2 regions of the Thioalkalivibrio sp. ALM2T genome follow, and region 1 is predicted to be linked to the other one. Evidence: predicted binding sites of a transcription regulator. Region 1 holds the regulator's gene; the other holds the start of a gene.
The links. Region 1 encodes FliA, which starts transcription of late flagellar genes. Its sites were predicted from a motif close to GCTAAAGTTNNNNNNNNNNCNGCCGATA; they were not measured.
Positions count from the first base shown of each region.

Region 2: F816_RS0102550 (methyl-accepting chemotaxis protein) is a predicted target of FliA. The motif match lies at 2,489-2,516, and genes of this name have one in related genera.

Region 1 covers NZ_KB906556.1:147,147-153,372, forward strand. Annotated here, with positions in the region: partial or broken gene flhF (flagellar biosynthesis protein FlhF) at 1-937, shown strand, start outside; gene F816_RS0100640 (MinD/ParA family protein) at 1,106-1,930, shown strand; gene F816_RS0100645 (RNA polymerase sigma factor FliA) at 1,927-2,694, shown strand; gene cheY (chemotaxis response regulator CheY) at 2,736-3,116, shown strand; gene F816_RS0100655 (protein phosphatase CheZ) at 3,212-3,988, shown strand; gene F816_RS0100660 (chemotaxis protein CheA) at 4,033-6,096, shown strand; gene F816_RS0100665 (chemotaxis response regulator protein-glutamate methylesterase) at 6,099-6,226, shown strand, end outside.
Region 2 covers NZ_KB906556.1:549,638-555,863, forward strand. Annotated here, with positions in the region: gene F816_RS0102545 (amidohydrolase family protein) at 1-219, shown strand, start outside; gene F816_RS0102550 (methyl-accepting chemotaxis protein) at 513-2,423, opposite strand; gene F816_RS0102555 (DASS family sodium-coupled anion symporter) at 2,585-4,093, opposite strand; gene F816_RS0102560 (superoxide dismutase) at 4,255-4,836, shown strand; gene F816_RS0102565 (acetylornithine transaminase) at 4,940-6,136, shown strand; gene argF (ornithine carbamoyltransferase) at 6,133-6,226, shown strand, end outside.

The DNA of each region.
Region 1 (6,226 bases):
GTGCGCGAGCCGGAGGCCGAAAAGCCGGCCCGCGAGGCGCGTACCGCCGACCGCGCCCCGAATTCGGTGGCGCCTTCCTGGCCGGCCGATCCCGAGCTCACCGCGATGCGGCAGGAGTTGCGTGACCTGCGCAGCCTGATGACGCGTCAGTATGCGGAGAGTGACGAGGCTCGCTGGGCGGCCCGTCACCCCCTGGCGGCAGAATGCAAGGTCCGCCTGATCGACCGCGGCTTCAGTGAATCGCTGGCCCGCAGCCTGGCGGGCAGCATCCTCGATGACAGCTCCCCCGAGCAGGCTTGGGAGCGTCTCCGCGCCCGGCTTTCGGGTGCGATTGCCACGCATCGCCCGGCGATTCTGGACGAGGGCGGGCTGCTGGCGATGGTGGGGCCGACGGGTGTCGGCAAGACCACCACGCTGGCACGGATCGCGTTGCGCCAGATCCGTCGGATGGGACCGGATTCGGTTACGCTGGTGACCCTGGACAGCCAGCGCATCGGTGCCACACGGCAGTTGCAAGCCTTTGCGCAGATGGCGGGGATCTCGGTGCGCGTGTTGCAGAATGCGCGCGAACTGCGCGATCTGGCGCGGCGCGTGGACGATGGCCACCTGATCCTGGTGGACACCGCCGGGCAGGCGCCGCGCGCGGTGGAGGAGGAGTCGCTGTTCGCACATCTGCCGCCGGATATCCGTGCCGAGAGCTGGTTGGTCGTGTCGGCCACGACCCAGGGCAGTACCTTGCGGCGGGTGCTGGAGGCGTTTCGCAAGGCGGATCCCTCGGCGCTGGTGCTGACCAAGCTGGACGAGGCAGAACAGCTGGGCGAGGTCCTGTCGGTCCTGCTGGACCAGCACCTGGGACTTGGGTTCGTAAGCGATGGCCAGCGCATCGCGGAGGATTTTCACCGGGTCGATACGGGGTATCTGACCCGCCTGGCGCTGGACGACGATGCGGAGGGTGCGCAGGTGGGTGGCAATGCCCGTGAGACTTGGGCTGCCGAACGGCTGGCCGAGATGGAACCGCCGCGACGCTCGCGTTCGCCGCTGCGCCCGGCTCAGGGGTCCGAGCCGGCAACACTGGAACTGATTCAGCCGGTTGGAAAGGGGCGTTATGCCACGCACTAACAAGCCGTTGAAGGTCATTGCGGTCGCCTCGGGCAAGGGCGGGGTCGGGAAGACCAACGTGTCGGTCAATCTGGCGGTCGGCCTGGCCCGGCTGGGCCGCGAGGTGATGCTGTTCGATGCGGACCTGGGCCTGGCCAACGTGGACCTGTTGCTCGGGATGCGCCCGGAGCGCACCCTGCACGACCTGGTGACCGGCGCGGTGGACAGCCTGGACGATGTCCTGGTCCAGGGGCCGGATGGGGTGAAGGTGGTCCCGTCGGCCTCCGGTATCGCGGCGATGGCGAACCTCACGCCGGCCGAGCACGCGGGTCTGATCCATGCCTTCAGTGCCTACCGCAAGCCGCTGGATGTCCTGATCGTGGATACCGCTGCGGGCCTGCAGGAGTCGGTGACTTCGTTCTGCCGGGCGGTGCAGGAGACCCTGGTGGTGGTCTGCGACGAGCCGGCTTCGATTACCGATGCCTATGCCCTGATCAAGGTGCTGCATCGTGACCACGGGCTGCGGCGTTTCCGGATGGTCACCAACATGGTCAGCGGACGCGAGGGTGCGGAGCGGCTGATGCAGAAACTCAATACTGTCTGTGGCAATTACCTGCCGGAAGTGGTCCTCGATCTGGCCGGCTATATCCCCATGGACGAACATCTGCGCAAGTCCGTGCAGAAAAGGGCACCGGTGGTTCAGCAGTATCCCGGCAGTCCGGCCGGCAAGGCGTTTGCCGAACTGGCACGCACGGTGGACCGTTGGCCGGTTGGTGGGGGTGACCACGGGGGCGTCGGGTTCTTCGTGGAACGAATGCTGCAGAGTGCATGATGACGACGCGTAATCGACTTTCCGGCTACCAGGCGACGTCCACCGCGACCGGTGGGCACGAGAAGTTGATTGCCGATCACGTTGAACTGGTGCACCGCATCGCGCACCACCTGATGGCCCGTCTGCCGGCCTCGGTCCAGGTCGATGATCTGATCCAGGCCGGCATGATCGGCCTTCTGGAGGCGGCGCGGCAGTTCGAGGGCGGGCAGGGGGCGACCTTTGCCACCTACGCCGGAATCCGCATCCGCGGTGCGATGATCGACGAATTGCGGCGCAGTGACTGGACGCCGCGTTCGGTGCATCGCAACAGCCGGCGTATTGCCGCCGCGATCCAGAGTGTCGAGGCCCGCGAGGGGCGTGCGGCGCGGGGGAGCGAAGTGGCGGCGGAACTGGACGTGGCGATCGATGACTATTACGACATGCTCAAGGACCACGCCGGGGCCCATCTGTTTGCGCTGGACGATCTGGGTGGTGGTGATGACGGGGCCGATCGCGTGATCGAGGGGCAGGAAGTCTCGCCGTCGCGTAGCCTTGAGGCTGGCGAGTTTCGCGAGGAGTTGGCCGAGGCCCTTGGGGATCTGCCTGAACGCGAACGCCTGGTGCTGTCGCTGTATTACACCGAAGAACTGAATCTGCGTGAGATCGGGGCTGTTCTGGGCGTGACCGAGTCGCGCGTGAGCCAGATTCGCAGCCAGGCGGTCATCCGGCTGCGCGCGCGCATGGGGTCGTGGCTCGAAGACGGCACGGCTTTGCAGTTATTCTAAAACTCACCTTACGAATCCCGGAGTGACGTGTGGACAAGGGAATGAAAATTCTCATCGTGGACGATTTTTCCACGATGCGGCGCATTATCAAGAACCTCTTGCGCGATCTTGGCTTCAATAATACGCAGGAAGCCGACGACGGCAGCACCGCGCTGCCGATGCTGCAAAATGGTGACTTCGACTTCCTGATTACCGACTGGAACATGCCCAATATGCCGGGCATCGACCTGCTGAAGGCCGTCCGGGCGGATGCCAACCTGAAGTCGATGCCGGTGTTGATGGTGACGGCCGAGGCCAAGCGCGACCAGATCGTGGAGGCGGCGGAGGCAGGTGTGAACGGTTACGTGGTCAAGCCGTTTACCGCCGAAACGCTGAAGGAAAAGATCGACAAGATCTTCGAACGTATTGAAGCACAGGGCTAAGCATCGCCCGGTGATGAATACGGACGACGTCCGTCTCGCTTGCGCGGGTGGACGTGCCCCGGCTCCTTCGGCGCCGTACCAGCAAGAGGCTCCTCATGACTGAACAGGAACACCCCCCACGCGACGGCCAGCTCGAGCTGGCCCGGCAACTGGTGCAGACGCTCGAGGCGGGCGACGACGCGGCGGCGCGCGCGCTGGTGCAGGATCTAGCGCGTCCTTACGACCGCGAGCTCTTCGATGAACTGGGCAAGCTGACGCGCGACCTTCACGAGGCCTTGCAAAGCTTCCGTGGGGACTCGCGTCTGGTAGAGCTGACCCAGGCGGAGATCCCGGATGCGAAGGAACGCCTGAATTACGTGGTCACCATGACCGAGCAGGCCGCGCACGCCACGATGGGCGCCATCGAGTCGAGCCTGCCGATCGCGGAGTCGTTCAGCCAGCAGGCGGCCGACTTGACCGCCAAATGGACGCGGTTTCGCAACCGGCAGCTCTCGGTGGACGAATTCCGCGATTTCGCGCGTGAGCTGGACAGCTTTTTCGGGCAAGCGGGCGAGGACGCCGAGGAGTTGCGGCGGCTGCTCTCCGAGGTGCTGATGGCACAAAGTTATCAGGACATTACCGGCCAGGTGATTCGCCGCGTGATTCAGCTGGTGACCGACCTTGAAGAGAACCTCGTTACCCTGATTCGGCTCTCCAGCGGGCGCATGGAGCAGGTCGAAGCGGCCGAAGCGTCCCTGGAGCGTGGCGAAGAAGACCGCGAGGCGGACCGCAAGGGCCACGGCCCCAGTGTGCCAAAGACTCAAGATTCCAGCGCAGATGTCGTTCAAGGACAGGACGAGGTGGACGATCTGCTATCAAGCCTGGGCTTCTAGCAGTGCCCCCCATACGACTGGCGCCACGGGACCGGAGAGACTGAATGGCCATCGACCCCAATGACGAAATCCTTCAGGACTTCCTGATCGAGGCCGGGGAACTGCTGGAGGGGCTCAACGAGCAACTCATCGACCTGGAACAGAATCCGGACGACCGGGATCTGTTGAATGCGGTCTTTCGAAGCTTCCACACCATCAAGGGGGGCGCCGGGTTTTTGAGCCTGGATCCGCTGGTGACGGTTTGTCATCACGCCGAGGACGTCTTCAATCTGCTGCGCAACGGCGAGCGCCGGGCCGATAGCCATCTGATGGACACCATGCTCCGCGTGCTGGACTCCCTGAACGTCATGTTCGGGGATCTGCGCTCCGGCATGGACCCGACCCCCGCCGATGCCGCGGTGGTCGAGGACCTGCGGCGCATGGCAAAAAACGAAGACGTCGCCGGAGATACCGCCGCGGCGCCGCCCGCGCCTGAACCGGAGCCAGTCCCCGAGCCCCAGGCCTCGGCCCCGGGCGATGCCATGGTGGGCGGCGGGGAGGAGATCACGGACGACGAATTCGAGGCCCTGCTGGATACGTTGCACGGTGACGGTGCCCCGGCACCCGTGGACGCGGCCGTGCCGGGCGGCGCCGGGGCCAGCGAAGACTCGGGCGGTGATCTGATCAGCGATGACGAATTCGAGAACCTATTGGACGAGTTGCAGGCCAAGGGCGGAGGTCCGGCATCGCCCGGACCGGCTGCGGACGCCCCTGCGGATCCACTGCCGACCGAGCCCGCGGCCGCGGCGCCCGAGCCGGAAAAAGCGGTAACGCCGGAACCGGCTGCCGCCGGTGGGCAGGGCGGTGGTGGTGCCCGCGCCGGCGGGGCCGAGGCCGGGGGGCGCCCGGCTCCACAGGGCGAGACCTCCGTGCGTGTGGATACCGAGCGGCTGGACGAAATCATGAACCTGGTGGGCGAACTGGTTCTGGTGCGAAACCGCTTGAGCATGCTGCGTTCGCAGCATGTCGACGACGAACTGGGCAAGGCGATCAGTTCGCTGGCACTGGTGACCTCCGACCTGCAGACCTCGGTGATGAAGACCCGCATGCAGCCGGTGAAGAAGGTCTTCAATCGCTTCCCTCGAGTGATCCGCGATCTGTCGCGGAATCTGGGCAAGGAGATCGAACTGGAGATCTTCGGCGAGGAAACCGACCTCGACAAGAATCTGGTCGAGGCCCTGTCCGATCCGCTGGTGCATCTGGTGCGGAATGCTGTGGACCATGGCATCGAGACGCCCGCTGTGCGCGAGGCGGCGGGCAAGCCGCGCAAGGGTACGGTCGTGCTCGGCGCGGCCCAGGAGGGCGATCACATCGCACTGCTGATCAAGGACGACGGCGGTGGCATGGATCCACAGGCCCTGCGGCGCAAGGTGGTGGAGAAGGGGCTGATGGAGTCCGCGATGGCCGAACGCATGACCGATCGCGAGGCCTTCAACGTGATCTTCATGGCCGGATTCTCCACCAAGACCGAGATCTCGGACGTCTCCGGCCGCGGGGTCGGCATGGACGTGGTCAAGACCAAGATCTCGCAGCTCAACGGCACCATCGAGATCGATTCCGAGATCGGCGTGGGGACTACGCTGCGGGTGAAGCTGCCCCTGACCCTGGCGATCCTGCCCGCCCTGATGGTGATTCTGGACGGCCGCCGTTTTGCGATCCCGCTGGCCTCGGTCTCCGAGATCCTGGACCTGGATCTGACCAAGACGAATTACGTGGATGATCAGGAAGTCATCATGGTGCGCAAGCACGCCCTGCCTATCCATTACCTCAAGCGCTGGTTGAAGCCGGGGCACGAACCCGAGCCGCGCAAGGATGCGCACGTAGTGGTGGTCCACACGGCCGACCGCAAGGTAGGGCTGGTAGTGGATGATCTCGTGGGGCAGGAAGAGGTGGTCATCAAGCCGCTCGGCCAGAATCTGCAAGGTGTGAAGGGCCTGGCGGGAGCGACGATCACCGGAGATGGCGGCATCGCCCTGATCCTCGACGTCTCTGATCTGGTGACCATCCTGATGCGGCAACTGCAAATGTCCGGTCGACCGCGCCGCGCGTCGCGCTCGAACGAGGGCTGAGGATGCCGATCAGGGTTCTGGTGGTTGATGACTCGGGGTTCTTTCGTCGGCGTATCGCCGAGATCCTGGATTCCGATTCCGGCATCGAGGTCGTGGGTTCGGCCGAGAATGGCGAGCAGGCGATCGCCAA
Region 2 (6,226 bases), 400 kb from region 1:
CGCATTAACCCCGGTGGTCAGATCGACGACGACTGGTTCGAGCTGTTCCTCACCCATCCGGATCGCTTCATGATCGGCGTGGACACGTTCACCACCACGCGCTGGGAACAGTACACGCACCTGAAAGACGAGACCCGCGCCTGGCTCGCCCAGCTGCCCGACAACGTCGCCCGCGCGATTGCCTTCGAAAACGGCGAACGCCTCTTTCCCGCTCAGTAAGGGCCTTTGTTCACCACAAAGCCCACGAAGGCACGAAGGTCACCGAGAACGGCAAGGACAATGACGAAAGATCATGATCGGACTGTGGTCTGACGTCGTAGGGCCATCATCCGACCTTTTCCTTCCCAGGCCTTCTCCCAGTCCTCTGCGTCCTCCGTGGTCCAATCACCCTTGACCTGGCCCTTCTTGGTGTCTTCGTGGACTTCGTGGTGAAACAGCCCTTTTCCCCACACGCATAAGAAAGCCCGCGCTCCCCGAACAGGGAGGCGGGCTCGACACCATCGGGTCGAGTATCAGACCTTGAACTGACCCACGCGCTCCTGCTGCTGGGAGGCGAGCTTGGACAGCTCCTCCGAGGCATTGCGGATCTGCTCGGAGCCCGCCGCGGTCTGGTCCAGCACCTCGGTGATGTTGGCCACGTTGCGGTTGATCTCCTCGGCCACGGTGGACTGCTCCTCGGCGGCGCTGGCGATCTGCGTGTTCATGTCGCTGATGCGAGTCACCGACTGGGTGATCGCGTTCAGCGATTCGCCGGCGAGGTTCACCTGCTCGACACTCTCGTGGGCCTTGGAACGCCCATCTTCCATCGCCTGCACCGCCTCGCGCGTACCGCTCTGGACCCGCTCGATCATCTGCTGGATCTCGTGCGTCGAGTCCTGCGTCCGGCTGGCCAGGGTGCGCACCTCGTCGGCCACCACGGCGAAGCCGCGACCCTGCTCGCCAGCGCGGGCCGCCTCGATCGCGGCATTCAGCGCCAGCAGGTTGGTCTGGTCGGCAATGTCGCCGATCACCTCGAGGACCTTGTTGATCTGCTCGGCATCCTGCGACAGGCGGGTGACCACCTCGGCCGCATTGTCGACCTGTCTGGACAGACCATTGATCGCGGTGACCGTCTTCTGCACCACCTGCTGACCGGCCACGGCGTCCTGGTCCGTAGCCTGGGCGGCCGCCGCCGCATCCGCGGCATTGCGGGCGACTTCCTGCACGGTGGCGGTCATCTCGTTCATCGCGGTGGCGACCTGGTCGGTCTCCGCCTTCTGGCGGCGCACCTGCTCGTTGGTCTCCTCGCTGGTCGCGGACAGCTCGTTGGACGCGGCAGCGACCTGATCGGAACCCGCCGCTACTTGCTGGATCAACACGCGAATCTTCTCGACAAAGCGGTTGAACACCACCGCCAGATCGCCCAACTCGTTCCGGCCGGACACCTCCAGCTGACGCGTCAGGTCACCCTCGCCACTGGCGATGTCGTCCAGACGTTCCACCGTCTGGCAGAGCGGGCGCACGATGCTGCGGGTCAGGAACCAGGCCAGCAGCACGCCCAGAACCACCGCAATCACGCCGACCATGACCACCGTGCCGGTGGCGTTGCGGGTCATGGTCACGTAGGCGCTGCGGTCCACCATCAGTTCCAGCACACCCACCGCATCGCCGGAGAAATCGCGCACCGGCCGGGCGATCACCGCCATCGGCTCGCCCTGGTAGATCACGTTGCGCACCAGGCGCTCGCCCTGGAGCACTTCGCGCATCTCGGCTGCATTGAAGGTCGCTTCGCCTTCGATGGTCCCGCCAAAGCGGTTGAACCGACCCTCATCGCGCAGGTAGAGCGCGACCGGTGCACCCAGCTCCTCGGTGAACTGCTCGAAGAAGGGGGCGCCGAAGGACAGCCCGAACTCCACCGAACCCACGTGCTCTCCGTTGTGAGCGATGGGGACCACGCCGCGGATACCCAGGCCGGCCACGCCCTCTTCCAGGCCCGAGATCGGGGCGCGGCGGTCGTTGGTGTCGACGACCGTCTGGCGAAAACCGGACAGGTCATCGCCATAGCGGTCCGGGCGATGCACGCGCAGGAAGGAGGTCGCCGGCGGCGTGTGGAACTGATACTGGCGCACGCCGTAGTCGGCGCTCAGGGACTCGAAACTCGGCACGGTCATCGCGGCCAGGCGATCGCGATCCCCATTGGCCATGGCCTCCTGCACATCCGGGATACGGGCCACGGTCTCCGCCATCGCGGTCGCGCGCGCCGACTCCTGGTCCAGCCGATCCAGCAACTGGCCAGCCAAGTCGTTCAGCTCCCGCTGCTCCGCCCTGTCCGCCATCGTACCCAGGGCATTCATCACCACGACCAGGGTCAGGACCACGGCGAGAACCACCACGCCGATGATGCCCACCATGAGCCGTACGCCAATTCGAATATTGTTGAACATGTCTGTGCGTCCTTCGGTCTGCCGGTCAGCGCCAGCTCGCAAAATAATGGGCCGTTCGTCCTCCCTAGCGGCGGCGAATCCTAGAACTTGAGCATGGAAGGCTTTTCATCCCCACAAGAACATCGGGGACAGGGCAATCACAGAACGAATCCGCGCAGCGGCTACACCAGCAGGGCCTCGGCGAAGATGTAGACCGCCAGGCTGATCAGCACCAGCGCCACCACGGAAAGCAGGGCCCCGCCCCGCACCATGTCCAGCACCTGCAGGCGGTTGCTGGCGAACACGATGGCATTCGGCGGGGTCGCCACCGGCAGCATGAAGGCCACGGAAGCGGCAAAGGCGACGGGTAGTGCCAGCATCAGTACCGGCACGTCCATGCTCAGCGCAAACGCGGTGACCAGGGGTAGCAGCGTCGCGGCCGTGGCCGTATTGCTGGTTACGTGGCTCAGCGTCATGGTCAGCAACACCACCCCGGCCATGATCAGGATCAACGGCCAGGTCTGCGCAATCACCAGGGCATCGGCCGCCAGCTCCGCCAGGCCACTGGACTCGATGGCCGCCCCCAGGCTCAGGCCGCCTCCGACCAGCAGCAGCACGCCCCACGGCAGCTCGCGGGTATTGTCCCAGGCCAGCAGCCGGCGCTGTTCCCCGGAACCCGAGGGGATCAGGAACAACAAACCGGCCCCCAGGATCGCAATGCCGGCATCGGTCAGGGAAATGGGCAACCAGCCCTCCAGCAGCGGCCGTGTCAGCCAGGCCAGCGCGACCAGCACGAACACCGCCGCCACGCGCTTCTCTGCGGTCGACCAGCGTCCGACCGAGGCGCGCTGCTCGTCCAGCAGGGCGCGCAGGCCGTTCAGTTCGACCCGGTGCACCGGGAACACCCAGCGCGTCAGCAACCACCACGCCAGGGCCAGGAGGATCGCCGCCAGCGGAAGCCCCAGGGTCATCCACTCCAGAAAGCCGATCTCCATCCCGTGGCGATCCCCGAGATAGGCGGCAGTCAGGGCGTTCGGCGGCGAGCCGATGATGGTCGCCATACCCCCGATGTTCGCGGCAAAGGCGATGCCCAGCAGCAACGCCAGGGCCGGGCGCCGCGACTCCGCACTCGCCCCCGGACCCTGTGGCGATGCGCCCCGTTCGATCAGACCCAGCACCGACAGTGCGATCGGCAGCATCAGCGCCGCGGTCGCGGTATTGCTGACCCACATGGACAACCCGGCCGTGGCCAGCATGAAGGCCCCGACCAGGGCGTGCAGACGATTCCCGGAGCGCGCCACAATCGCCAGCGCCATGCGCCGGTGCAAATCCCAGCGCTGCACCGCCAAGGCGATCGCAAAGCCGCCCATGAACAGGAAGATGATCGGGTTCGCGTAGGGCGCGGTCGCGTTCTCCATCGAGGTGATCTCGAGGATCGGGAGGATCGCGATCGGCAGCAGCGCCGTGACCGGCAGCGGCAACGCCTCGCTGATCCACCAGGTCGCCATGAACAGCGTCAGCCCCAGCACCCACCAAGCGGCCGGATCGAACCCCATCGGCGCCGGCACCAGCAGGAACAGCACAAAGATCGCCGGGCCCAGCATCAGGCCGATCCGGGCGCGCCAGTCCACCGTCGAGCGCTTCGCCACTGCCACTTCGCCTTCCTGCCCCGTCTCGTCGGTATCCGCCATGCGCCTCGTCTTGTGGGAAATCCGCCGGGGTGAAAACCAACCGGCGTCATCGGAAATTGCATCGCCCGGGCAACGTGACTATCGTTGACACGTTCTGCGTCGCTCCCGGTTCGGGTGCGCCGCCGCCTCAGTTTCTCACGACACCGTACAAGGAGTCTTTCATGGCCTACGAACTGCCCGATCTGCCCTACGCCAAGAACGCGCTGGAGCCGCACATCTCCGCCGAGACGCTGGAATATCATCACGACAAGCACCACGCGACCTACGTGACCAAGCTGAACGGCCTTCTGCCGGGTTCCGAGTTTGAAAGCGCCTCGCTGGAAGACATCATCAAGAAGGCCCCGGCCGGCGGCATCTTCAACAACGGCGCCCAGGTCTGGAACCACACCTTCTACTTCAACTGCATGGCCCCGAACGCCGGCGGCGAACCTTCCGGCAAGCTCGCGGACGCGATCAACAGCGCCTTCGGTTCGTTCGATGCCTTCAAGGAGAAATTCAACGAATCCGCCGTCGGCAACTTCGGTTCCGGCTGGACCTGGCTGGTGCAGAACAGTGATGGCTCGGTGGAGATCGTCAACACCTCCAACGCCGCCAACCCGTTGCGCGACGGCAAGACCCCGCTGCTGACCTGCGATGTCTGGGAACACGCCTACTACATCGACTATCGCAACGCGCGCCCGAAGTACCTCGAGAACTTCTGGGCCGTGGTCAACTGGGACTTTGCTGCCCAGCAGATGAAGTAAACCCCAAAGGGTTTATATACTAGGCGCCTTTGGCCGCATGATGCGGCTGCGCCTTTCATCGAGCCGGCGGTCCTCCGCCGGCTCTTTGGTTTCGGAGAACCCAATGAACGACGCCCTGCAGAACACCTACAAGCGCCTGCCCGTCGCCTTTGAACGCGGCGAAGGTGCCTGGCTGTGGGACACCGACGGCAAGCGCTATCTGGATGCCCTGTCCGGCATTGCCGTGTGCGGTCTCGGACATGCCCACCCCAAGGTGGCACAGGCCATCTGCGACCAGGCCGGCACGCTGGTGCATACCTCCAACCTGTACCGCATCCCGCTGCAGGAACAGCTGGCCCGGCGTCTGTGCAAGCTGGCCGGCATGGACCGCGCGTTCTTCTGCAACTCCGGAGCCGAGGCCAACGAAGCGGCGATCAAGCTCGCCCGCCTGCACGGCCGCGCCCGGGGCATCGCCGAGCCCAAGATCGTGGTGATGGAGGGCAGCTTCCACGGCCGCACCCTGGCCACGCTGTCCGCCACCGGAAATCCCAAGGTGCGGGCCGGGTTCGAACCGCTGGTCTCGGGCTTCGTGCATGTCCCGCACGGCGACTTCGATGCGGTGGAGGCCCTGGCCGAAGACCCCGACGTGGTCGCCATCCTGGTCGAGCCGGTCACCGGCGAAGGCGGGATCCATGTCCCGCCCCCTGGCTACCTGCGGCGCCTGCGCGAGCTGGCCGACCGCAAGGCCTGGCTGCTCATGCTGGACGAGATCCAGGCGGGCATCGGGCGCACCGGATACTGGTTCGCCTTCCAGCACGAGGGCATCACGCCGGACGTGGTCAGCCTGGCCAAGGGTCTCGGCAACGGCATCCCCATTGGCGCCAACCTGGTGGCCGGTGCGGCGCGCGAGCTGTTCAGTCCCGGCATGCACGGCACCACCTTCGGCGGCAATCCGCTGGTATGCCGGGCGGCGCTGGCCGTGCTCGACGTGATGCAGGAAGAGGCCCTGTGCGAACAGGCCGCCCGCCAGGGCGAATTCCTGCTGGGTCGCCTGCGCGACCGCCTGAGCGACCACCCGGGCGTGGTCGCCGTGCGCGGCCGCGGCCTGATGATCGGCGTCGAGCTGGACCGCCCGGCGGGCGAGCTGGTGATGGCCGCCCTGGAACGCGGCCTGATCCTGAACGTGACGGCGGACCGCGTGATCCGCCTGCTGCCGCCGCTGATCATCGACGATGAACAGGTGGAACAGATCGCTGCCACCGTAGCCGACCTGGTGGATGCCTTCCTGTCATCCTCTGTCCCCAAGGAGGTCTCTGCATGAACCCTCGCCATTACCTCTCGTTCCTCGATCTCTCCGGGGAGGAAACCCGTGCCCTGCTGCAACGGGCGATCGAACTCAAGCAACAGCTGA